Regions from separate parts of the Streptomyces sp. NPDC030995 genome, predicted to be linked through region 1. Evidence: riboswitches for the same ligand, from Rfam matches in the RefSeq annotation. Region 1 holds a riboswitch; each other region holds the start of a gene.
What was found. A riboswitch is a leader RNA that binds a small molecule or an ion and turns the genes downstream of it on or off. The one in region 1 is predicted to bind cyclic di-AMP.
Positions count from the first base shown of each region.

Region 1 (7,227 bases):
GTCCTGTACGGACTTCAGCGACCAGAGGTCGAGCACCGGGCAGTCGTAGCGGTCGGCGATGGCGCGCACGTGCGCGCTGTACGTCGCCACCTTGCCCCGGAGGTGCTTGAGCACCGGCACACCGCGGGTGTCGAAGCCGGTGGTGATCATGACCTGGCCGACGGCTCCGGCGAGGTCGGCCACGGCCGCCTCGAACCGTTCCGCCACGTCGTCCGGGTCGCTGCCGGGCCGGATGATGTCGTTGCCTCCCGCGCAGAAGGTGACGAGGTCCGGCGCGAGGGCCTTGGCCCTCGGGAGCTGGTCGGCCACGATCTGGTCGAGGAGCTTGCCGCGCACCGCGAGATTCGCATACCGGAAGTCGTGTTCTTCGCGCTGATCGGCCAGGAGCACGGCGAGCCGGTCCGCCCAGCCGAGAAATGAATCCCCGGGTCCCGGGTCCCCCACGCCTTCGGTGAAGCTGTCCCCGATCGCCGCGTACGAGCCGATGGTCTTGAGTTTCGTCGTCGTCGCTGCCACGGGACACATCCTTCACTCCCGTAACCAACCTACGCCAACGTAATGAGGGGTTGACGGGCCGTGATCTATACCACCCGCGGGATAAGGAATATGTACACGTGAGGCCGGGACCCCCCTCGGGTCCCGGCCTCACGCGTGTCCCTGCGCCGACGGCGGGTGCCGTCAGAGGCTCGCGCCCTTCGAGCGGAGGTAGGCGATCGGGTCGATGTCGGAGCCGTAGGACGGGCCCGTACGGATCTCGAAGTGGAGGTGCGGGCCGGTCGAGTTGCCGGTGGAGCCGGAGAGGCCGATGCTCTGGCCGGCGGTGACGCTCTGGCCGACCGAGACCGAGAGCTGGGAAAGGTGGCCGTACTGCGAGTAGTTGCCGTCCGCGTGCCGGATGATGACCTCGTTGCCGTACGCGCCGGCCCAGCCGGCGGAGACCACGGTGCCCGCGCCGACCGCCTTGACGGTGGTGCCGGAGCTCGCGATGAAGTCGACGCCGGTGTGGTAGCCGGAGGACCACATGCTGCCCGCGACCTTGTACTGGGTGGAGATCCCGCCGCTCACCGGCGCCACGAAGGAAGAGGCCGACTGCTGCTGGGCGGCGGGCGCCTCGGCGGCGGCCTCCTGCTGCGCCGGGGCGGCCTTCGCGGCCGGCTTCGGGGCGGCCTTCGAAGCGGGCTTCGGGGCCGGCTTCTGGGACGGCTTCTGAGCCGGAGCGGACTCGGCCGGAGCCGCCTCACCCGCACCACCGAGGTTCAGCTTCAGGCCAGGGTGGATCAGCGACGGGTCGCTGCCGACCGCCTCGCGGTTGTCGGCGTAGAGCTGCTCCCAGCCACCCGACAGGTGGCGCTCGGCGGCGATCTTGGAGAGGTAGTCGCCCGGCACGACCGTGTACACGGTCGGCGCGGCGACCGCGGCCTGGAGCGAGACCGGGACCTGCGGGGCCACCACGGGGGCCACGGTGGTGACGGCGGTCGTCGCGGCGGCCGGGGCACCGGCCGCATGAGCGCCGGCGGTGCCCATCAGCGGCAGCGCGAGGGCAGCGCCACCGGTGCCGGCGACGGCGAAACCGCGCGATATCGAGAGGGACTTGGGACGGCGGTGCTTACCCTTTGCAGGCATGGCGCATTTCCTCTCCGGCGCCTGCGAGGTGAGCTGTCGGGTTCGGACTGGAGATGTCCGGCCGCACATGAACGGAACATGTACGGCTTCACCCCTAGCCGTCCCGGCTCGAAGATCCGGGACAGCGGCTTACCTGGTTCCCCCGCTCCTGCCGCGCGTGAATAGTCGGGTGCGGTTTCCGGGCGGCGGCAGGATTCGGCGATCCACCCGGATCGATCGCGAACGTAATCCCAAAAGGCCACGCCGAACAAGCCATGAATTCCCTGACGGAATAACAGGGATGAGGGTCCGCCGGAATTCCGGTCACCCTCTGTCCATTCCGCACCGCCAACAACCGTTCCGACGCGGCCATTCGGCTTTCGTGATCAGGCACTCACGGTCACCGTATGATCTGGCTCACGGGGACGTGCCCGATCTCGCCTCCGCTGATGGCAAGTTATCGCCAAGTAGTGTAATTCGGACAGAGCACCCACAACGAGCACGACGAAGCGGAGGAGTTCCCTTGACCCAGCAGATACAGGAGCCGGAGTTGTCCGGAGTGCGCAATTTCCGCGATGTGGGCGGATTGCCGACTTCTGACGGACGAAGGGTCAGGACGGGACGACTGTTCCGAAGCGGACATCTCGCGCATGCCACCGAAACCGATGCAGACTTTCTCGGTTCGCTCGGCCTCCACACCGTCTTCGACTTCCGCAACGGCGCCGACCACGCGCTGGAGGGCCAGGACGTGGAACTGCCCGGCGTGCGGAACGTCAACATCCCGCTCTCGGATCCGGCCGACGGCCGCGAGTTCTGGAAGATGGTCCGCGACGGCGACGTCGAGCAGCTCCGCTCGATCCTGGGCGACGGGAAGGCCGCGGCCCGGATGGCGAACTCGTACCGCGGGATGATCAAGAACCGCACCGCCGAGCACAGCCGGGTCCTGCACGCCCTCGCCGAGGACAGCGTCCCGGCCCTCCTGCACTGCGCGGCCGGCAAGGACCGGGCGGGCCTGTCGATCGCCGTCACCCTGCTCGCGCTGCGCGTCGAGCGCGAGGCGATCGTCGCGGACTACCTGGAGTCGAACGCCCCGCACCGCCGCTACCGGGTCCGCCGGAGCGACGGGTCCGCCGAGGCCCGCTCCCCCGAGGTGACGGAGCTGCTCGCCCCGCTCTTCGACGCCCGCGCCGAGTACCTGCTCGGGGCCTTCGAGACCATCGACGAGACCTGGGGCGGCGTGGACCGCTACCTGTCGCAGGGCCTCGGGCTCACACCCGAGACCCTGGGCCGTCTCCGCGAGCAGCTGCTCGACTGACGTCCGGCGCAGCGGGCGGTCAGCGGTTGCCGACCGCCTGCTTCACCAGGGTCCTGCCGAAGTCCCACATCAGCCCGGACCCGCCGTGCGCCTCGTCCATGACCTCGCGGAAGGCTCCGACGAACCGGTCGACGTCCCGCTCGTCCACGATCAGCGGCGGAATCAGCTTGATCACTTCCAGCTGGTCCCCGGAGACCTGGGTGAGGATCCGGTGCTTCTGGAGCAGCGGCACGACGACCATCTGCGCGAAGAGCCCCTTGCGGGCCGCTTGGAGCATCGTCCAGCGGCTGCGCAGCCCCAACGAGGACGGCCGGCCGAACTCGATGCCGATCATCAGACCGCGCCCCCGCACCTCGTGCAGCAGCTCGTACTCGTCCACGAGCGCCGCCAGCCGCCCGCGCAGCAGATCGCCCATCGCCCGGGCGTTGGCGACGACCTCCTCGTCCTCCATGACCGACAGCACCGCCAGCCCCGCCGCCATCGCCTGCGCGTTGGACCCGAAGCTCGCGGAGTGCACGAGCACCCGGTCCATGGACGAGTAGACCTTCTTGAAGATCCAGTCCTTGCCGAGGGTCGCGCCGACGGGCACGTAGCCGCCCGACAGCGCCTTGGCCACGCACACCAGGTCGGGCTCCACGCCCGGCTCGTGCTGGTACGCGTAGAAGTACCCGGTGCGTCCGAGGCCGGTCTGCACCTCGTCGGCGATCAGCAGAGCCTTGTGCCGGTGCAGCAGTTCCTGCGCGGCGAGCAGGAATCCGGGCGGGGCCGCGAGGACCCCCTTGCCCTGGACCGGCTCGACGATCAGGGCGGCCACGTCCCCGCGCTTCAGCTCCCGCTCCAGGGCGGCCAGATCGCCCAGCGCGATCCTCGTGTCGGGGAGCAGCGGCGCGAAGCCGTCCCGGAACCCGCCCTCCCCGTTCACCGAGAGGGAGCCGGTGGTGAGTCCGTGGAAGGCGTGGTCGCAGTAGAGGACCCGCGGTCGCCCGGTGGCGTACCGGGCGAACTTCAGGGCCGTCTCCACCGCCTCGGTGCCGCTGTTGCCGAAGAAGGCCCGGTCCAGGTGCGGGCTGTACGAGAGCAGCTTCTCGGCCAGCAGCCCGGGCAGGGGCTGGCAGTCGAAGCGGGTGAGGTCGGCGAGCTGGGCGTCCAGGACGTCGTGCAGGGCCCGGCGGACGACCGGGTGGTGCCGGCCCAGGCCCATCACCCCGAAGCCGGCCAGCATGTCGAGGTAGTCGTTGCCCTCGGCATCCCAGAAGTGGGCGCCTTCGGCCCGCTCGTAGACCTTGTCGAAGCCGATCGTGTGGAGCATCCTGGGCAGTTGGTGGTTGAGGTGCCGCGCGTGCAGCTCGTACCGTTCCGCGCCGCGCTCGGCCAGCAGCGCGGCGAGGTCGAAGCCCTTGCCCCCTCCTGACGCGGGTGTCATGCCGACTTTTCCCGGTTGCCGCCGATCGTCTCCCGGGCCGCCCGCAGGGATTCCTTGAGGGAGCCCATGGTGGCGAGGACGGCGGTGGGCTCGTAGCCGCAGTGCGCCATGCAGTTCGCGCAGCGCGGGTCCTTTCCGCGGCCGTACTTGCTCCAGTCGGTGTCGTTGATCAGTTCCCGGTACGTCGGCACGTAGCCGTCGCTCATCAGATAGCAGGGGCGCTGCCAGCCGAAGAGGGAGTAATTCGGGATGGCCCAGGCCGTGCAGGGGAAATCGGCCTTTCCTTCCAGGAAGTCCAGGAAGAGCGGGGAGTGGTTGAGCCGCCAGCGCCGCCGATTGCCGCCCGCGAAGGCCTTCCTGAAGAGTTCACGAGTCTGTTCGACGCCGAGGAAGTGCTCCTGGTCCGGAGCCTTTTCGTAGGCGTACGCGGGCGAGATCATCATCTCGTCCACCTGGAGGTCGTCATTGAGGTAGTTCAGTACCTCGATGATCGTCTGCGGGGTGTCGGTATTGAAGAAGGTGGAGTTGGTGGTCACCCGGAATCCGCGCCTCTTCGCCTCCTTGATGGCCGCGACCGCCTCGTCGAAGACGCCTTCCTTGGCCACCGACTCGTCGTGCCGCTCGCGCAGGCCGTCGATGTGCACGGCGAAGGCGAAATACGGGGACGGGGTGAACTTCTCGATCTTCTTGCGCAGCAGCATCGCGTTGGTGCAGAGGAAGACATACTTCCGCTTCGCCACCAACTGCCGGACGATCTCGTGGATCTGCGGGTGCATCAAGGGCTCGCCGCCCGCGATGGACACCATGGGCGCACCGGACTCCAGCACGGCGCCGACCGCCTGGGCGACCGGCATGCGCTGCTTGAGCACCCCGGCCGGGTGCTGGATCTTCCCGCACCCCTCACAGGCCAGGTTGCACGCGTAGAGCGGTTCCAGCTCGACGATCAGCGGGAACTTCTCGCGCTTGCGGAGCTTCTGTTCGAGAAGATACGTCCCGACCCTGATGGTCTGGCGCAGCGGCATGGCCATCTGGCTCACCTCCTGGGGAGCAGCAAAGAACGGTGCCAGTCATAAAACGCGGGCAGTACGGCACGCAGGACACGGAAGGCCGATATTCCCCCGCGAACCGTGCCGATACGGACGAGCTCATGCTCCGGAGCGTCCACGATCACCCGGACGGCCGCAACCGGACGGCTGCCGCCCCGGATCGCGGTCCGCAAGGTGGCCGCGGACTCCATGTCGACCGCGATGGCTCCGGTGGCGCGCAGGTGCGCGCGCTCCTGGCCGCGGACGACGTGGTCGGATCCGGTCAGGGCGCCGGTGTGCACGGTCCGGCCCGGGGCGGCCCGGGCCAGTGCCTCGGCGAGCAGGGCGATTCCGGTACAGCTGACGGCCCCCTCCTGATCCCGGGTCTCCTCGGCGACGACCAGGTCACCGGGGTGCATGCCCGGGACCAGCCCGGCGCAGAATCCGGTGGCCAGGACGGCGGCCCGGCCCATGCCCGGCCGCTCCAGCGCGCGGCCGACGGCCCGCTCGGCCGCGCGGGGGCCCATACCCGTACGCAGCAGGGCGTACTCATCCGGGGCGCCTCGTCCCGCACCGCGCAGCGCGAAGCGCTCGATGCGCAGGGCGCAGGCGACCAGCAGCGGGTCGGGGTTCTTCTGCGGCGCCGCCCCGGCCCGGTCCCCCCCGGCGGCGGACATCACGCTTCCCCGACGGCGGTGAACGGTTCCCCGTACAGGTAGCGGCCGAGCGCGGTCAGCGGGAACACCTGCCGGTACAGGTGGTAGTTGATGGAGAAGTCCCAGGGGAAGCCGGTGCCGGTGAAGTACGGCTCGTCCCAGGAGCCGTCCCCCTCCTGGGTCTCCACCAGGTACGCGATGCCCCGCTCGACGGCCTTGCCGTCCCGCTCGCCGGCCGACAGCAGGGCCATCAGCGCCCACGCGGTCTGCGAGGCGGTGGAGGCGCCCTTCCCCGCCCAGGACGGGTCCTTGTAGGAGCGCTGGTCCTCGCCCCACCCGCCGTCCTCGTTCTGTACGGATTCCAGCCAGCGCACGGCCCGCCGGATCGCGGGATGTCCCGCGGCCAGACCGGCGGCGGTGAGCGCCGGGACCACCGACCCGGTGCCGTAGACGTAGTTGGTGCCCCAGCGGCCGAACCAGGCGCCGCTCGGCTCCTGCTCGGCGAGCAGCCAGGCGATGCCGCGCCGGGTCCGGGCGTCGCCCGCCCGGCCCTCGAAGGCGAGCATCTCCACCACGTGGGCGGTGACGTCGGCCGAGGGCGGGTCGATGACCTCGCCGAAGTCGCAGAAGGGCAGCTTGTTCGGCAAGGGGCTGGTGTTGTCGGCGTCGAAGGCGCCCCACGCCCCGTTCTTCGACTGCATGCCGAGGTTCCAGGACACTCCGCGGGCGATGGCCGCCTCGACCCGGGACGGGTCGGGGTGCCTGATCCGGCGCAGTGCGAGGACGACCTCGGCGGTGTCGTCGATGTCGGGGTAGGTGTCGTTGTGGAACTCGAACGCCCAGCCGCCCGGGGCGAGCCCGGGCCGCCGTACCGCCCAGTCCCCGCTGCGGACGATCTCCTCGCCGAGCATCCAGTCCGCGGCCTTGACCAGCGCCGGATGGTCGGGGGGCAGGCCCGCGTCGGCCAGTGCGATGGCCGCCAGGCAGGTGTCCCAGACCGGGGACTGGCAGGCCTCGATCATCCGGGCGCCGTCCTCGCGCCACACCGCGAACCGGTCCAGGGATTCCAGTCCGGCGCGCATCACGGGGTGCCGCAGGTCGTAGCCGAGCAGGTGCAGGGCGATGACGGAGTACACGGCGGGCGGCTGGATCCCGCCCCAGCAGCCGTCGTTCTCCTGGCGTTCGACGATCCAGCGGCCGGCGGTG
Region 1 covers NZ_JBVIFS010000021.1:119,716-126,942, reverse strand. Annotated here, with positions in the region: gene ACZ45T_RS27475 (SGNH/GDSL hydrolase family protein) at 1-525, opposite strand, end outside; gene ACZ45T_RS27470 (M23 family metallopeptidase) at 679-1,623, opposite strand; cyclic di-AMP (ydaO/yuaA leader) riboswitch at 1,627-1,801, opposite strand; gene ACZ45T_RS27465 (tyrosine-protein phosphatase) at 2,126-2,917, shown strand; gene ACZ45T_RS27460 (aspartate aminotransferase family protein) at 2,937-4,340, opposite strand; gene hpnH (adenosyl-hopene transferase HpnH) at 4,337-5,368, opposite strand; gene ACZ45T_RS27450 (phosphorylase family protein) at 5,374-6,042, opposite strand; gene shc (squalene--hopene cyclase) at 6,042-7,227, opposite strand, start outside.

Region 2 (7,227 bases), on a different contig from region 1:
ACCGACAACGCCGACTCCGACCCCGGGGGTCCCCCCAGACGGAGTCGTGGGGAGTGACCCGGGAACTTATCCGGCGGCCGACGCGCTTGCATACAGTGGCAGGTCTGACAGAAATCTCTGCATCGCGATCGAAGGGACCACATGCCCATGGGTCACACGGCCACCGCCCAGGCCGGCTCCGGCGGCCTGACAGCGACCGAGCACCGGCTGGCCAACGGCCTGCGCGTGGTGCTTTCCGAGGACCACCTGACCCCGGTCGCCGCGGTCTGCCTCTGGTACGACGTCGGTTCGCGCCATGAAGTCAAGGGCCGTACCGGCCTGGCTCACCTCTTCGAGCACCTGATGTTCCAGGGGTCGGCGAACGTACCCGGAACCGGGCACTTCGAGCTGGTCCAGGGAGCCGGCGGTTCCCTCAACGGCACCACCAGCTTCGAGCGCACCAACTACTTCGAGACGATGCCGACCCACCAGCTGGAGCTCGCCCTCTGGCTGGAAGCGGACCGCATGGGCTCCCTGCTGGTGGCCCTGGACGACGAGTCCATGGAGAACCAGCGCAGCGTGGTCAAGAACGAGCGCCGCCAGCGGTACGACAACGTTCCGTACGGCACGGCCTTCGAGAAGCTGACCGCCCTGGCGTACCCCGAGGGCCACCCGTACCACCACACCCCGATCGGGTCCATGGACGATCTGGACGCGGCGTCCCTGGAGGACGCGCGCGAGTTCTTCCGCACGTACTACGCACCCAACAACGCGGTGCTGTCGGTCGTCGGCGACATCGACCCGGAGCAGACGCTCGCGTGGGTCGAGAAGTACTTCGGCACCATCCCCGCGCACGACGGCAAGCAGCCCCCGCGCGACGGCACCCTGCCCGAGACCATCGGGGAGCAGCTGCGCGAGGAGATCGTCGAGAAGGTCCCGGCGCGCGCGCTGATGGCCGCCTACCGGCTCCCGCACGACGGCACCCGCGAGTGCGACGCCGCCGATGTGGCGCTGACGATCCTGGGCGGCGGTGAGTCCTCGCTGCTGCACAACCGCCTCGTACGCCGCGACCAGACGGCCGTCGCGGCCGGTTTCGGCATGATGCGCCTGGCCGGTGCGCCCTCGCTGGGCTGGCTCGACGTCAAGACCTCCAGCGGGGTCGAGATCCCCGCCATCGAGGCGGCCGTCGACGAGGAGCTCGCGCGCTTCGCCGCCGAGGGCCCGACGGCCGAGGAGATGGAGCGCGCCCAGGCGCAGCTGGAGCGGGAGTGGCTGGACCGGCTGAGCACGGTGGCCGGCCGCGCCGACCAACTGTGCCGCTTCGCGGTGCTGTTCGGTGACCCGCAGCTGGCGCTGACCGCCGTGGAGCGCGTCCTGGACGTCACCGCCGAAGAGGTGCAGGCCGTGGCCGCGGCCCGGCTGCGCCCCGACAACCGCGCCGTGCTCGTCTACGAGCCGCTCGCGGCCGACGAGCACGACGAGTCCGACGAGTCCGGCGAGCACGACGAGAACGAGGGGGCGGAGCAGTGAGCGAGACCGCAGCCGTCACGATGACCTTCCACCCGCGCCCGCAGGCCGGCGAGCCGCAGCCGTGGGCCTTCCCGGCCCCGGACCGCGGGCAGCTGTCCAACGGGCTGACCCTGCTGCGCTGCCACCGGCCGGGCCAGCAGGTGATCGCGGTCGAGATCAACCTCGCCGCCCCGCTCGACGCCGAACCCGAGGGCCTGGACGGCGTGTCGACCATCATGGCGCGCGCGTTCTCCGAGGGCACCGACAAGCACTCCGCCGAGGAGTTCGCGGCCGAGCTGGAGCGCTGCGGCGCCACCCTCGACGCGCACGCCGACCACCCGGGCATCCGGGTCTCCCTGGAGGTCCCGGCCTCCCGGCTGCCCAAGGCGCTGGGCCTGCTCGCCGAGGCGCTCGCCGCCCCCGCCTTCGCCGACGCCGAGGTCGACCGGCTGGTGCGCAACCGGCTCGACGAGATCCCGCACGAGCTGGCCAACCCGTCGCGGCGCGCCGCCAAGCAGCTCTCCAAGGAGCTCTTCCCGGCGTCCCTGCGGATCTCCCGCCCGCGGCAGGGCACCGAGGAGACGGTCGCCCGCATCGACTCCGCGGCCGTACGCGCCTTCTACGAGGCCCACGTACGCCCCGCCACCGCCACGGCCGTGGTCGTCGGCGACCTGACCGGCATCGACCTCGACGCCGTCCTGGCGGACACCCTCGGCAGCTGGACGGGCGGCACCGCCGAACCCCTCCCGGTGCCGTCCGTGACCGCCGACGACACCGGCCGGGTGGTCATCGTGGACCGGCCCGGCTCGGTCCAGACGCAGCTGCTGATCGGCCGCATCGGGCCGGACCGCCACGACCGCGTCTGGGCGGCCCAGGTGCTCGGTACGTACTGCCTCGGCGGCACGCTCACCTCCCGCCTGGACGCGGTGCTGCGCGAGGAGAAGGGGTACACCTACGGCGTGCGCGCCTTCGGCCAGGTACTGCGCTCCACGGCCGACGGCAAGGGCGCCTCGATGCTCGCCATCAGCGGCTCGGTGGACACCCCGAACACCGGACCGGCGCTGGAGGACCTCTGGACGGTGCTGCGCACCCTCGCGGAGGAGGGTCTGACCGACGCCGAACGCGACGTGGCCGTACAGAACTTGGTGGGCGTGGCCCCGCTGAAGTTCGAGACGGCCGCCTCCGTGGCCGGCACCCTCGCCGACCAGGTCGAGCAGGAGCTGCCGGACGACTACCAGGCGCAGTTGTACGCGCAGCTCGCCGAAACCGGCACGGTGGAGGCGACTTCGGCGGTCGTGAAGGCCTTCCCGGCGGACCGGCTGGTCACCATCCTGGTGGGCGACGCGGCGCAGATCGAGGCGCCGGTGCGGGCCCTCGGGATCGGCGAGGTCAGCGTCGTCACCGACTGACGGCGGCCGACGACCGACCGACCGACGACCGACCGACGACGGGACGTCGGCCGCGTGACGGTCAACTGACGCATCCTGAAAGGGGCTCTGGCGGGCTTGTCCGCCGGGGCCCCTTTTGTCCGTTTGGTGGTGAGGTTGCTTTTATGTGGTGTGGCGTACGCAACAAAAAGCCGCGTCTGTTTGGCGATTGACTGATGATCCGCCTAGCGTCGGCCGTGCTGTCCGTCAGTTGTGCCCGCCGCACCCGCGGCACCGGACAGCGATCGCCGAGTCCCCGTCAGGCGCGAGCCTGGGGAGCCGGGGACCCACATGTGTCCCTGGGGTGAATCGGGCCGCCTCGCCAGAGGAGGCCCGTAGGAGACCTTCCTGCTCCGAACCCGTCAGCTAACCCGGTAGGCGAGAAGGAAGGAAAGGATCAAACCCTTCATGGCGTTTGGCAGTCGTCCCGCTGGTTCCGGCAAGCACCGTGGATCCAGCCGTCTGAGCCGCAAGACCGCCGGTTACGCCGGTATCGCCGCGATCGCCACCACGGGTGTCGTCGGCTCCCTCGCCGCCCCGGCCTTCGCCGCGGACAACCACAGCAGCTCCGCCCCGGAGAACGGGCTGGGTGCCGTCGTCGTCGCCGAGGACCTCGCGGGTGACATCACCGACCAGGCCGAGTCCCAGCAGCGCGCCGCCGACCACGCCGCCGCCCAGGCGCAGGCCGAGGCCGAGGCGAAGCAGCGGGCCGCCGAGGCCAAGCGCCTCGCCGAGGCCAAGGCGAAGGCCGAGCGCGAAGCCGCCGAGCGTGCGGCCCGCGAGGAGGAGCGCAAGCGCCTCAACACCTTCGTCGCCCCGATCGACGGCTCGTACGTCAGCACGCAGTACCACGCGGGCGGCGGCATGTGGTCCTCCGGCAGCCACACCGGCATCGACTTGCACGCCTCCTCCGGCACCTCGGTCCACGCGGTGGGCGTCGGTGTCGTGGTCGAGGCCGGCTGGGGTGGCGCGTACGGCAACAACGTCGTCATCAAGCACAACGACGGTACGTACACGCAGTACGGGCACCTGCACTCGCTGAGCGTCTCCGTCGGCCAGCAGGTCACCGCCGGCCAGGAGATCGGCCTGTCGGGCTCCACCGGCAACTCCAGCGGCCCGCACCTGCACTTCGAGGCCCGCACCGGCTCGCAGTACGGCTCGGACATCGACCCGGTCGCGTACCTGCGCTCGCACGGCGTCGATCTCTGACCCGTCCCGCACCCTTTCACCGAAGACCCCGGCTCCCCGAGCCGGGGTCTTCGTGTTGAGCCCCGTGCAAATGTTTCGTATTTCCCGGCTGCTCTCGGAAATTATCGTGTGTTGCAATAGAGTCGCAGCACGCGCGAGTGCGCGCATTGAGGCTGGCAGTCGGAAATAGGCGGAGGTTCGGTCTTGCGTATTCCTGCGCACGCAGTATGCACAGCAATCCGCGACGACATCGTCTCAGGGGTCTTCGAACCGGGCAGTCGGCTGACCGAGGAGGTGCTGGCCCGCCGGTACGGAGTCTCGCGCGTCCCGGTCCGCGAGGCGCTGCGGACCCTGGAGTCCGAGGGGTTCGTGACCACGCGGCGCCACGCGGGAGCCTGCGTGGCCGAGCCGACCGAGCAGGAGGCCGCCGACCTCCTGGAGCTGCGGATGCTCCTGGAGCCGCTGGCGGCGGCCAGGGCGGCCCGGCGGCGCACCGAGGCGCACCTGAAGGTGCTGCGCGGGCTGGTCAGGCTGGGGCAGGAGCGGGCCAGGCGGGGCCAGGGGGAGGATCTGAGGTCGCTGGGCGGCTGGTTCCACGAGACGCTCGCCCAGGCCTCCGGCAGCCCCGGGCTGATCGCCCTGCTCACGCAGATGCGGCACAAGGTCGCGTGGATGTACGTGGTGGAGGCGCCGGTCCGGCCCGTGGAGTCCTGGGCGGAGCACGGCGCGATCGTGGACGCGGTGGCCCGCGGGGACGCGGAGCGGGCCCGGGCGCTGACCGGGGTGCATGCCGACCGGGCGGCTGGGGCGCACCGGCGGCGGGTCCGCCCGGCGGTGAGCACTTCGCAACCTGCCGTAAACATGTCGAGCGGGCGGCATTAACAGGGGCCGTATACAAAGGACGGCATCGCGCGAATTCGCTGCGCGGTGGCGGACGGGGTGAATTCGCCGTGCCGAATTCCTGCGGAGCTGATTGCAGGTGCCCTCGGATTTCCGCAGGGCCGTTTCTCGGGCGAGCGGGATTTCCTCCGGGCTCGATTTCTCGCGGGCGCCGAGCCGGCAGCGGCCCGGGCGGCCCCGGTGGGACCCAGGCGTGGAAACGGCGAAGCCGCGGCCTCCGGAGTGTCCGGGGGCCGCGGCTTCGCCGCGTGTACTGCTCGGGTCGAACCCGAAGGGTCAGACGGTCTCGGGGAGCTCTTCGAGACCCTCGGCGACCAGCTTCGCGAGGCGGTCGAGCGCGACGTCCGCACCCTCGGCCTCGGAGGCGAGGACGATCTCCTCGCCGCCCTGGGCGCCCAGGCCCAGAACCGCCAGCATGGAGGCGGCGTTGACGGGGTCGCCGCCCGACTTCGAGATGGTCACCGGGACGCCGGAAGCGGTCGTCGCACGGACGAAGATCGAGGCGGGACGAGCGTGCAGGCCCTCGGCCCAGCCGACGTTGACGCGGCGCTCTGCCATGGTGATGCCCTTCAGGTTCTTACGGTTGTCTAGACCAGTCTCTCACGACGCCCTGAATGCTCCGACCGACCTTCGGCCTGGCTCCTCCGCCGTTCGACCTTCCCCAGCTTGCACTGATTTGTCCCGTATTGCCTAATGCGCCGCGCGCGCACCGTCCGGCCCGTCCCGGCCGTAAAGTAGGCCCATGACCATCGAGTCGGACCCCTCGTACCCGGCCCACTGGGAAGCCGATGTCGTCCTCCGTGACGGCGGCACCGCCCGGATCAGGCCCATCACCACCGAGGACGCGGGCCGGCTGGTCAGCTTCTACGAGCAGGTCTCGGACGAGTCGAAGTACTACCGCTTCTTCGCCCCCTACCCCCGCCTCTCCGACCGCGACGTGCGCCGCTTCACGCACCACGACTACGTGGACCGGGTCGGCCTCGCCGCCACCATCGGCGGGGAGTTCATCGGTACCGTCCGCTACGACCGCATCGGCCCCGACGGCCGGCCCGCCTCCGAGCCCGCCGACGAGGCCGAGGTCGCCTTCCTCGTCCAGGACGCCCACCAGGGCCGCGGGGTCGCCTCCGCACTCCTCGAACACATCGGCGCGGTGGCCCGGGAGCGCGGCATCCGCCGCTTCGCCGCCGAGGTGCTGCCCGCCAACACCAAGATGATCAAGGTGTTCACGGACGTCGGCTACGAGCAGAAGCGCAGCTTCGAGGACGGCTCCGTCCACCTCACCCTCGACCTCGAACCCACCGCCGAATCCCTCGCCGTGCAGCGCGCCCGCGAACAGCGCGCCGAGGCCCGTTCGGTACAACGGCTGCTGGCCCCCGGCTCGGTGGCCGTCGTCGGAGTCAGCCGCTCCGGTGCGGGCGTCGGCGCGGCCGCGCTGCGCAACCTGCGGGACAGCGGCTTCCACGGCCACCTCTACGCCGTCAACGAGGCGGTCACGCGCGACCTGCTCGACGGCGTACGGGCCTACCGCTCGATCGAGGCCATCGGCGCCCCCGTCGACCTCGCGGTGATCGCGGTTCCGGCCGACCGGGTCCCCGACGTGGTCGCCGCCTGCGGTGAGCACGGCGTGCAGGGACTCGTCGTCCTGTCCGCCGGATACGGGGAGAGCGGCCCGGCCGGCACCGCCCGCCAGCGCGAACTGGTGCGCCAGGTGCGCTCGTACGGGATGCGGCTGATCGGGCCGAACGCCTACGGGGTGATCAACACCGCGCCGGAGGTGGAGCTCAACGCCTCGCTGACACCCGCGCCGATGCCGATGCGCGGCCGGATCGGCCTGTTCACGCAGTCCGGGGCGATCGGGATCGCCCTGCTCTCCGCGCTGCTCCGGCGCGGCGAGGGCCTGTCCTCCTTCGTCTCCGCCGGGAACCGGGCCGACGTCTCCGGCAACGACATCCTCCAGTACTGGTACGACGACGAGCCGACGGACGTCGCCCTGATGTATCTCGAAACCCTGGGCAACCCGCGGAAGTTCACCCGCCTCGCCCGCCGGACCGCTGCCGTGAAGCCGGTGGTCGTCGCCAGGGGCGGCCGCCACACCCCGGCCGGGCACGTCGTCCCCGACACCAGGCTGCCCGAGGCCACCGTCTCCGACCTGCTGCGGCAGGCCGGCGTCATCCGGGTCGACACCGTCACGGAGCTGGTGGACGTCGGCCTGCTGCTGGCCGCG
Region 2 covers NZ_JBVIFS010000008.1:175,823-183,049, forward strand. Annotated here, with positions in the region: gene ACZ45T_RS15545 (M16 family metallopeptidase) at 148-1,509, shown strand; gene ACZ45T_RS15550 (M16 family metallopeptidase) at 1,530-2,897, shown strand; cyclic di-AMP (ydaO/yuaA leader) riboswitch at 3,152-3,310, shown strand; gene ACZ45T_RS15555 (M23 family metallopeptidase) at 3,324-4,124, shown strand; gene ACZ45T_RS15560 (GntR family transcriptional regulator) at 4,308-4,985, shown strand; gene ACZ45T_RS15565 (HPr family phosphocarrier protein) at 5,280-5,561, opposite strand; gene ACZ45T_RS15570 (bifunctional acetate--CoA ligase family protein/GNAT family N-acetyltransferase) at 5,746-7,227, shown strand, end outside.
Region 2: it holds a riboswitch for cyclic di-AMP, as region 1 does, so the genes downstream of both, ACZ45T_RS15555 (M23 family metallopeptidase) here and ACZ45T_RS27470 (M23 family metallopeptidase) in region 1, are expected to answer to the same signal.

Region 3 (7,227 bases), on a different contig from region 1:
GGCCTCTGAAGGGGCTGAAAGACCCCTTCCGTTGACCCAGCAGACCCCTTTTCCTTGTGAAGAACTTCACGAACTTCATGTGGATCACGGGCCGAACGACCCCTCAGGACCCCTGTCGGACCCCCGTCCGACCGCCGTTCAGGCGATGGACCAGGCGATTCCGTCCAGGATGTCGTGCTCCGAGACGACGACCTCGGATGCTCCGATGCGCTCCATGATCGCGAGCAGGACCAGCGCGCCGGCGCCGATCACGTCCACCCGGCCCGGGTGCATCACGGGGATCGCCGCGCGCTCGGCGTGCGTCGCGGCCAGCATCCGCTCGCTGATCTCGCGGACCTGCTCGTAGGAGATCCGGGAGTGGTGGATCTGCGACGAGAGGTACTCCGGCAGGCCGAGCGCGATCCCGGCGACCGTGGTCACCGAGCCGGCCAGACCCACCAGGGTGCGCGCCTCGCCCAGCGGGACGGTCTCGGCCGCCAGGTCCAGGGCCGCCTCGATGTCGGCCCGTATGGCGTCGATCTGCGCCCGGGTCGGCGGGTCGGTGACGACCCCGTCCACCACCAGGTGGCGCTCGGTCATCCGGACGCAGCCCACGTTCACGGAGCGCGCGGCCCGTACGTGTTCCTCGCCGACCACGAACTCCGTCGAGCCGCCGCCGATGTCCACCACCAGGAACGGCCGCTCCAGGTGCTCGTGGGCGGTCAGCTCCTTGGTGGCGCCGGTGAAGGAGAACTCCGCCTCCTGCTCGCCGGAGATCACCTCGGGCTCGACGCCCAGGATGTCCATGACGCCCCGGACGAAGTCCTCGCGGTTCTCGGCGTCCCGGGAGGCGGAGGTGGCCACGAAGCGGATCTTCTCCGCGCCGTGCTCCTTGATGACCTCGGCGTACTCGCGGCAGGCGGCGAAGGTGCGCTCCAGCGCCTCCGGGGCGAGGCGCCCCGTCCTGTCCACGCCCTGGCCGAGCCGGACGATGACCATCCGGCGGTCCAGCTCGGCGAGGTCACCGGTCTGCGGGTCGCAGTCCGCGACCAGCAGCCGGATGGAGTTCGTACCGCAGTCGATGGCCGCGACCCGGGTCACTCGGAGTCCTTCTTGTCCGCGCACGGGGTGACGCAGGCGCCCTTGGCCCACCACTCCGGCAGCATCGCCAGGGCCTCGTCGCCGAACGGGTTCACGCCCGGGCCCGCGGCCAGGGAGTGGCCGACCAGCACGTGCAGGCACTTCACGCGGTCCGGCATCCCGCCGGCGCTCGGGAAGCCCTGGAGCACCTCGATGGCGTCGCGGCGCTGGATGTAGTCCTCGTGCGCGGCCCGGTAGGCGGCGGCGAGCTCCGGGTCCTCGGCGAGCCGGGCCTGCATCTCCTTCATCACGCCGTTGGCCTCCAGCGTGCCGATCGCGGAGGCCGCGCGCGGGCACGTCAGGTAGTACAGCGTCGGGAAGGGGGTGCCGTCGGGGAGCCGCGGCGCGGTCTCCACCACGTCCGGCTGTCCACAGGGGCAGCGGTGCGCGATGGCGCGCAGCCCGCGCGGCGGGCGGCCGAGCTGCTGCTGGAACGCTTCGATGTCCGCGTCGGTCGGCTCGGTCCGGTCGGTCTGGGGCGGGGGCGTCTGCATGCCTGGAGGAAGTCTCTTCGTTCTCGTGGATGGGTGCTGCGGTGGTGTGCGGGTGGTCACTCGCCCGGGCGGTCGGCCTTGTCGACGCCGTCCCAGACGTTCGAGTACCAGGGCCGGTCGGACCCGGCCTGGCCGGTCCGGTGCGGTTCGGGCGGCTGGGACCCGGGGTCGCTCATGATGTAGCCGACCTCCCCCGGGCGCAGGAAGTGCAGGTGCTTGCGCGCCTGCTGCTCCGCGTACGCGTCGTCCTGCCAGCGGGCCTTCTCGTCGCGCAGCCGCTCCAGGCGGTCCCGCGCGGCGGCGGCGGACCGCTGCTGCTCCGCGATCTCCGAGCGCTGGGAGACGTACTGGCGCATCGGATACGCGAGGGCGACGACCAGCGTACAGAGGACGAGCACCAGGAGCGCGGCGCGGCCGGTGAGCCGGCTGCGGCGGACCTGGCGGCGGGACTGCGAGCGGTAGACGTGGGCGGCGGTCCGCTCGCCGAGCTGCTTGAGCCTGGTCGCGGTGGAGAAGGTGGAGAACCGATCCCGGTTCCCGGCCATTGATCCGCCTCCCCTATGTACGCACTACGCAATACGTCCCCGCACACGGTACGGGACCGAGTGCGGGGACGTACGGAGGCCGGGGCCCGTCGCGGGCATCAGCCCGTGATCAGCCCTTGAAGCGCGGGAAGGCGGAGCGGCCCGCGTACACCGCGGCGTCGTCGAGGATCTCCTCGATGCGCAGCAGCTGGTTGTACTTGGCGACACGGTCCGAGCGGGCCGGGGCGCCGGTCTTGATCTGACCGCAGTTCACGGCGACGGCGAGGTCGGCGATGGTGACGTCCTCGGTCTCACCGGAGCGGTGCGACATCATGCACTTGAAGCCGTTGCGCTGGGCCATCTCGACGGCGTCGAGGGTCTCGGTCAGCGAACCGATCTGGTTCACCTTCACGAGCAGGGCGTTCGCGGAGCCCTCCTCGATGCCGCGGGCCAGACGCTCCGGGTTGGTGACGAAGAGGTCGTCGCCGACGATCTGGACCTTGGCGCCCAGACGGTCGGTGAGGGTCTTCCAGCCGTCCCAGTCGTCCTCGTACAGCGGGTCCTCGATGGAGACGAGCGGGTACGCGGAGACGAGCTCCGCGTAGTAGTCGGTCATCTCGGCGGCCGAGCGGGAGTTGCCCTCGAACTCGTACTTGCCGTCCTTGTAGAACTCGGACGCGGCGACATCGAGCGCGAGCGCGATGTCCTTGCCCGGGGTGTAGCCGGCCTGCTTGATGGCCTCGACGATGAGGTCGAGCGCGGCGCGGTTGGAGTCCAGGTTCGGGGCGAAGCCGCCCTCGTCACCGAGACCGGTGGAGAGGCCCTTGGTGTGCAGGACCTTCTTGAGGGTGTGGTAGACCTCGGCACCCCAACGCAGCGCCTCGGAGAAGGACTCCGCGCCGATCGGGGCGATCATGAACTCCTGGATGTCCACGTTGGAGTCGGCGTGCGACCCACCGTTGAGGATGTTCATCATCGGAACGGGCAGCAGGTGCGCGTTCGGACCGCCGAGGTAGCGGAAGAGCGGAAGGTCCGAGGCCTCGGACGCGGCGTGCGCGACGGCGAGGGAGACGCCGAGGATGGCGTTGGCGCCGAGCGAGCCCTTGTTGTCGGTGGCGTCCAGGTCGAACATGGCCTGGTCGATCAGGCGCTGCTCGGTGGCGTCGTAGCCGACGAGCTCCGGGCCGATCTGCTCGATGACGGCGAGGACGGCCTTCTCCACGCCCTTGCCGAAGTAACGGTTGGGGTCACCGTCACGGAGCTCGATGGCCTCGAAGGCACCGGTGGAGGCGCCGGACGGAACTGCAGCACGGCCGGTGCTGCCATCGTCGAGGCCCACCTCGACCTCGACCGTGGGGTTGCCTCGGGAGTCCAGGATTTCCCGGGCTACGACGACGTCGATGGACGGCACGAGCATCTCCTTCTGGGATGTGACGCTGGGTGTGCGGTGGCGTCAGGCCGTGGGATGGCCTTGCCGACTAGAGCCTAACCGGATCCGGGGACTCGACCTGCCGACCGCCCGGGTCCTGGGACGAAAAAGGGACCGAATACCCCTCTTCCGGGACATAGGACTCCGGTATCCGCGCGGTGGCGCCGGCGCGAACGCCACCGCCCGGCGCGTGGGGGGAGACGCGCCGGGCGGTGGGAACGGTCTGTGTCGTTCAGACTCCTGCGGCTATTGCCGCAGTGTTCAGCTGAGCTTCAGCTTCTGACCCGGGTAGATCAGGTCGGCGTCCGAGACGATGTCCTTGTTCAGCTCGAACAGCTTCTCCCAGCCGCCCTGGACGCCGTTGGCCTCGGCGATGGTGCCCAGGGTGTCACCGGACTTGACCTCGTACGAGCCGTTGCCGGTCTTCGGCGCGGCCGGAGCCTCGGCGCGCTCGGAGCGGGTGGTCGGGGTCTCGGCGCGCTTGGTGTCCTTCTTCGGCGCGGCCTTCTGCTCGGTCTTCTTCGTGTCGGCCTTCGGCTTGGTGTTCTTCGGGGTCTCGGTGGACCCGCCGCCGGTGTACGAGGAGTTCGACAGGCCCACGCCGCAGTGCGGCCAGGCGCCCTTGCCCTGGCCCTTGAGGACCTTCTCGGCGATGGCTATCTGCTGGGACTTCGAGGCCTGGTTGGCCTGCGCGGCGTACGACTTGCCGCCGTACGCGGCCCACGTGGAGGACGAGAACTGCAGGCCGCCGTAGTAGCCGTTGCCCGTGTTGATGGCCCAGTTGCCACCGGACTCGCACTGCGCGACCTTGTCCCACTCGGAGGCGGTCGCGGCGGAGGCGGTGCCCGCGGCCATCAGCGGAGCGGCCACGGCCACACCGGCGACACCGGCGAGCGTTACGAGGCGGGCAGTCCGCTCAATAGCAGTACCGCGACGGTGCTTGCCCTTGCCGGAAAGCAGCATGAGGTTTCTCCTCACCGACGCCTACGAGGTGAGCTGTCGGGTTCGGGCTGATGAGTGCCCGGCGATGCGACCCAGTCGCACCTCTTAACCCCAAGCCGGTGGCGTGACCGTCTCTCAACGGCCGCTCCCGGCACCTACCTTGGTTCCCCCGCTCCTGCCTTCGGCGCTTGACGCGACGACTGTTCCCCCCGTCCGCCGGCAGGATTCGGCGATGCGGTCGAAGGAGCTCGCGGTGGCGAGCGATTCAGAAGGTAGACAGGTCTCTCCCCGATGTTCAACGAGGAACATCGGGGAGAGAGGGCCCCTACTTGCGCTCCCCGCCGGGGTGTTTGCGCAGGTGAGGCCGGGGTTTGCGGAAGCCCCGAGGTGGGACACGCCAGTTGACCGGAAGAGACGCATGTCTCACTTGCCGAAAACCGACAACCATCCCTTTCCGGGCCGCCGAAGTGTCCTTATTGCACGGTTAGATCCAGGTTCTGACCGGGCTTGATCAGGTTGGCGTCATTGCCGATGACCTGCTCATTGGCCTGGTAGAGCTCGTTCCAGCCGCCCTTGACCCCCTTGGCATCCGCGATGGCGGCCAGGCTGTCGCCCGCCTTCACCGTGTACGTGGGCTCCGACGGCGCGTCAGAAGGTGCGGGAGCCTCGGGGGCGGGCTCACCGCGGTGCTTGCCATTGCCCTCGGCGGGGGTGGCGCCCGGAGTCGCCGGGGCCGCCGGAGCCGCCGGAGCCGTCGGGTCCACCGCGGGCCGGCCGGGGGTCGCGGGCGCGCTCGGGTCCGCCGGGACGGTCGGGGCCGTCGGGTCGGCCGGAGCCGTCGGGTCAGCCGGGGCCGTCGGGCCTCCGGGGGTCGCCGGGGGCGTGGTCGAGTCGCCCGGGACGACCGGCGCCGACGGGGCGTCCGGCACGGGCATGACGGGCAGTCCGACGGACGGCGCGTCGGGAATCAGGTACGAGGGAGAGCCGGACGGGCTCGGGATCACCGGGCCCGACGCGGTCGGGGCCCCGAAGTCGATGGCCGGCCGCTCGCCCGCGCGGGAGGGCACGGTGTCGTCCGGGCGGGACGGGGAGGGCGCGATCGTCCCGGAGGCACCGGGCAGACCGGGGTCCACCGCCGCGGCGGGACCCTGCCGGTCCAGCCCGGCGGAGGTCGCGCACAGCGGCCACGCCTGCGGCCCCTGCGAGGCGAGCACCCGCTCGGCCACGGCGATCTGCTGGGAGCGGCTCGCGAGGTCGGCCCGCTCGGCGAAGTCGAGCCCGCCGGCGCTCTGCCACTCCTCCTGGGTGAACTGGAGCCCGCCGTAGGCGCCGCTGCCGAAGTTGGCACTCCAGGAGCCACCGCTCTCGCATTCGGCGACCTTGTCCCACGTGGACGTGTCGGCGGCGGTGGCACTGGTGGCCGCTAGCAGCGGCAGGGCCAGCGCGGAGCCAGTGACTCCGGCTGTGACTACCAGCGCGGGGACCTGGCGGGGTCGTCTGTGGCGGCCGTTCCCGGAACGCATGAAGGTGCACCTTTCGCATAACGGCGGGGTAACGGCAGAACCTAGCGGCCTTCGAACGATTGTCACAACTCCGGCCGTGAACTGACTTCTGGTCAGGCGGCTATCAAACGTTCCGAGGTGTGAAGCGGACGGGAAGAGTGCGCAGGCCACGCATGATCAGTCCGCCGCGCCAGCGCAGGTCTTCAGGCGGAACAGCCAGTTCCAGATCTGGCAGACGCGTCAGCAAAGTCGCGAGCGCGGTCTGCCCTTCAAGTCGTGCGAGCGGGGCGCCCAGGCAGTAGTGGATGCCGTGCCCGTATCCGAGGTGCTGGTTGTCGGTCCTGGAGAGGTCCAGGGTGTTCGGATCGGCGAACCGTGCGGGGTCCCGGTCGGCGGCCGCGAGGACGACCAGGACCGGATCTCCGACCGCGATCTCCCGGCCGCCGAGGGTCAGCGGCTCGGTGGCGAACCGCCAGGTCGCCAGTTCCACGGGGCCGTCGTAGCGGAGCAGCTCCTCGACACCGGTGGCCAGCAGTCCACTCTCGCCCGCGGCGAGGGAGAGCTGGAGGCGCTCGCGCTGATCCGGGTTCACGAAAAGGGCATGCAGTCCATTCCCAATCAAATTAACCGTGGTTTCAAAACCTGCGAACAAGAGGATGAAAGCCATCGCCGTGGCCTCCGCCTCCGTCAGGTGGTCGCCGTGGTCGCTCGCCCGGATCAGGTCGGAGATGAGGTCATTGCCCAGATCGTCCCGCTTGCGGTGGATGAGCTCCCCGAGATAGGTGCGCATCTGCTTCACGGAACGGGCGACTCCGCCGCGCGGGCCACCGCCGTGGCGGATCATCATCCCCGCCCAGTCGCGGAAGTCGTCCTGGTCCTCGCGCGGTACGCCGAGCATCTCGCAGATGGCGTAGATGGGGAGCGGGAAGGCGAACTCGTGGATGAGGTCCGCCTCTCCCTTCTCGACGAACTGCTCGATGAGGTGATCGGTGAGCGCCTGCACCCGCGGGGTGAACTCGGCGACCCGGCGCGGGGTGAACGCCTTCGACACCAGCCTCCGCAGCCGGGTGTGGTCCGGCGGGTCGATGTTGAGCAGATGCGTCATCAGCTCCGCCTTGCGCTCCCCCGGGATCCCGGTCTTGCCCTTGGCGTGCGCGGGCTCCGCGTGGTGCGCCGGATTCTTGCTGAGCCGCTGGTCGGCCAGGGCCTGGCGGGCG
Region 3 covers NZ_JBVIFS010000007.1:209,315-216,541, reverse strand. Annotated here, with positions in the region: gene ACZ45T_RS14565 (Ppx/GppA phosphatase family protein) at 139-1,080, opposite strand; gene ACZ45T_RS14560 (DUF501 domain-containing protein) at 1,077-1,613, opposite strand; gene ACZ45T_RS14555 (FtsB family cell division protein) at 1,670-2,158, opposite strand; gene eno (phosphopyruvate hydratase) at 2,268-3,554, opposite strand; gene ACZ45T_RS14545 (transglycosylase family protein) at 3,828-4,529, opposite strand; cyclic di-AMP (ydaO/yuaA leader) riboswitch at 4,533-4,705, opposite strand; gene ACZ45T_RS14540 (transglycosylase family protein) at 4,982-6,031, opposite strand; gene ACZ45T_RS14535 (cytochrome P450 family protein) at 6,135-7,227, opposite strand, start outside.
Region 3: it holds a riboswitch for cyclic di-AMP, as region 1 does, so the genes downstream of both, ACZ45T_RS14545 (transglycosylase family protein) here and ACZ45T_RS27470 (M23 family metallopeptidase) in region 1, are expected to answer to the same signal.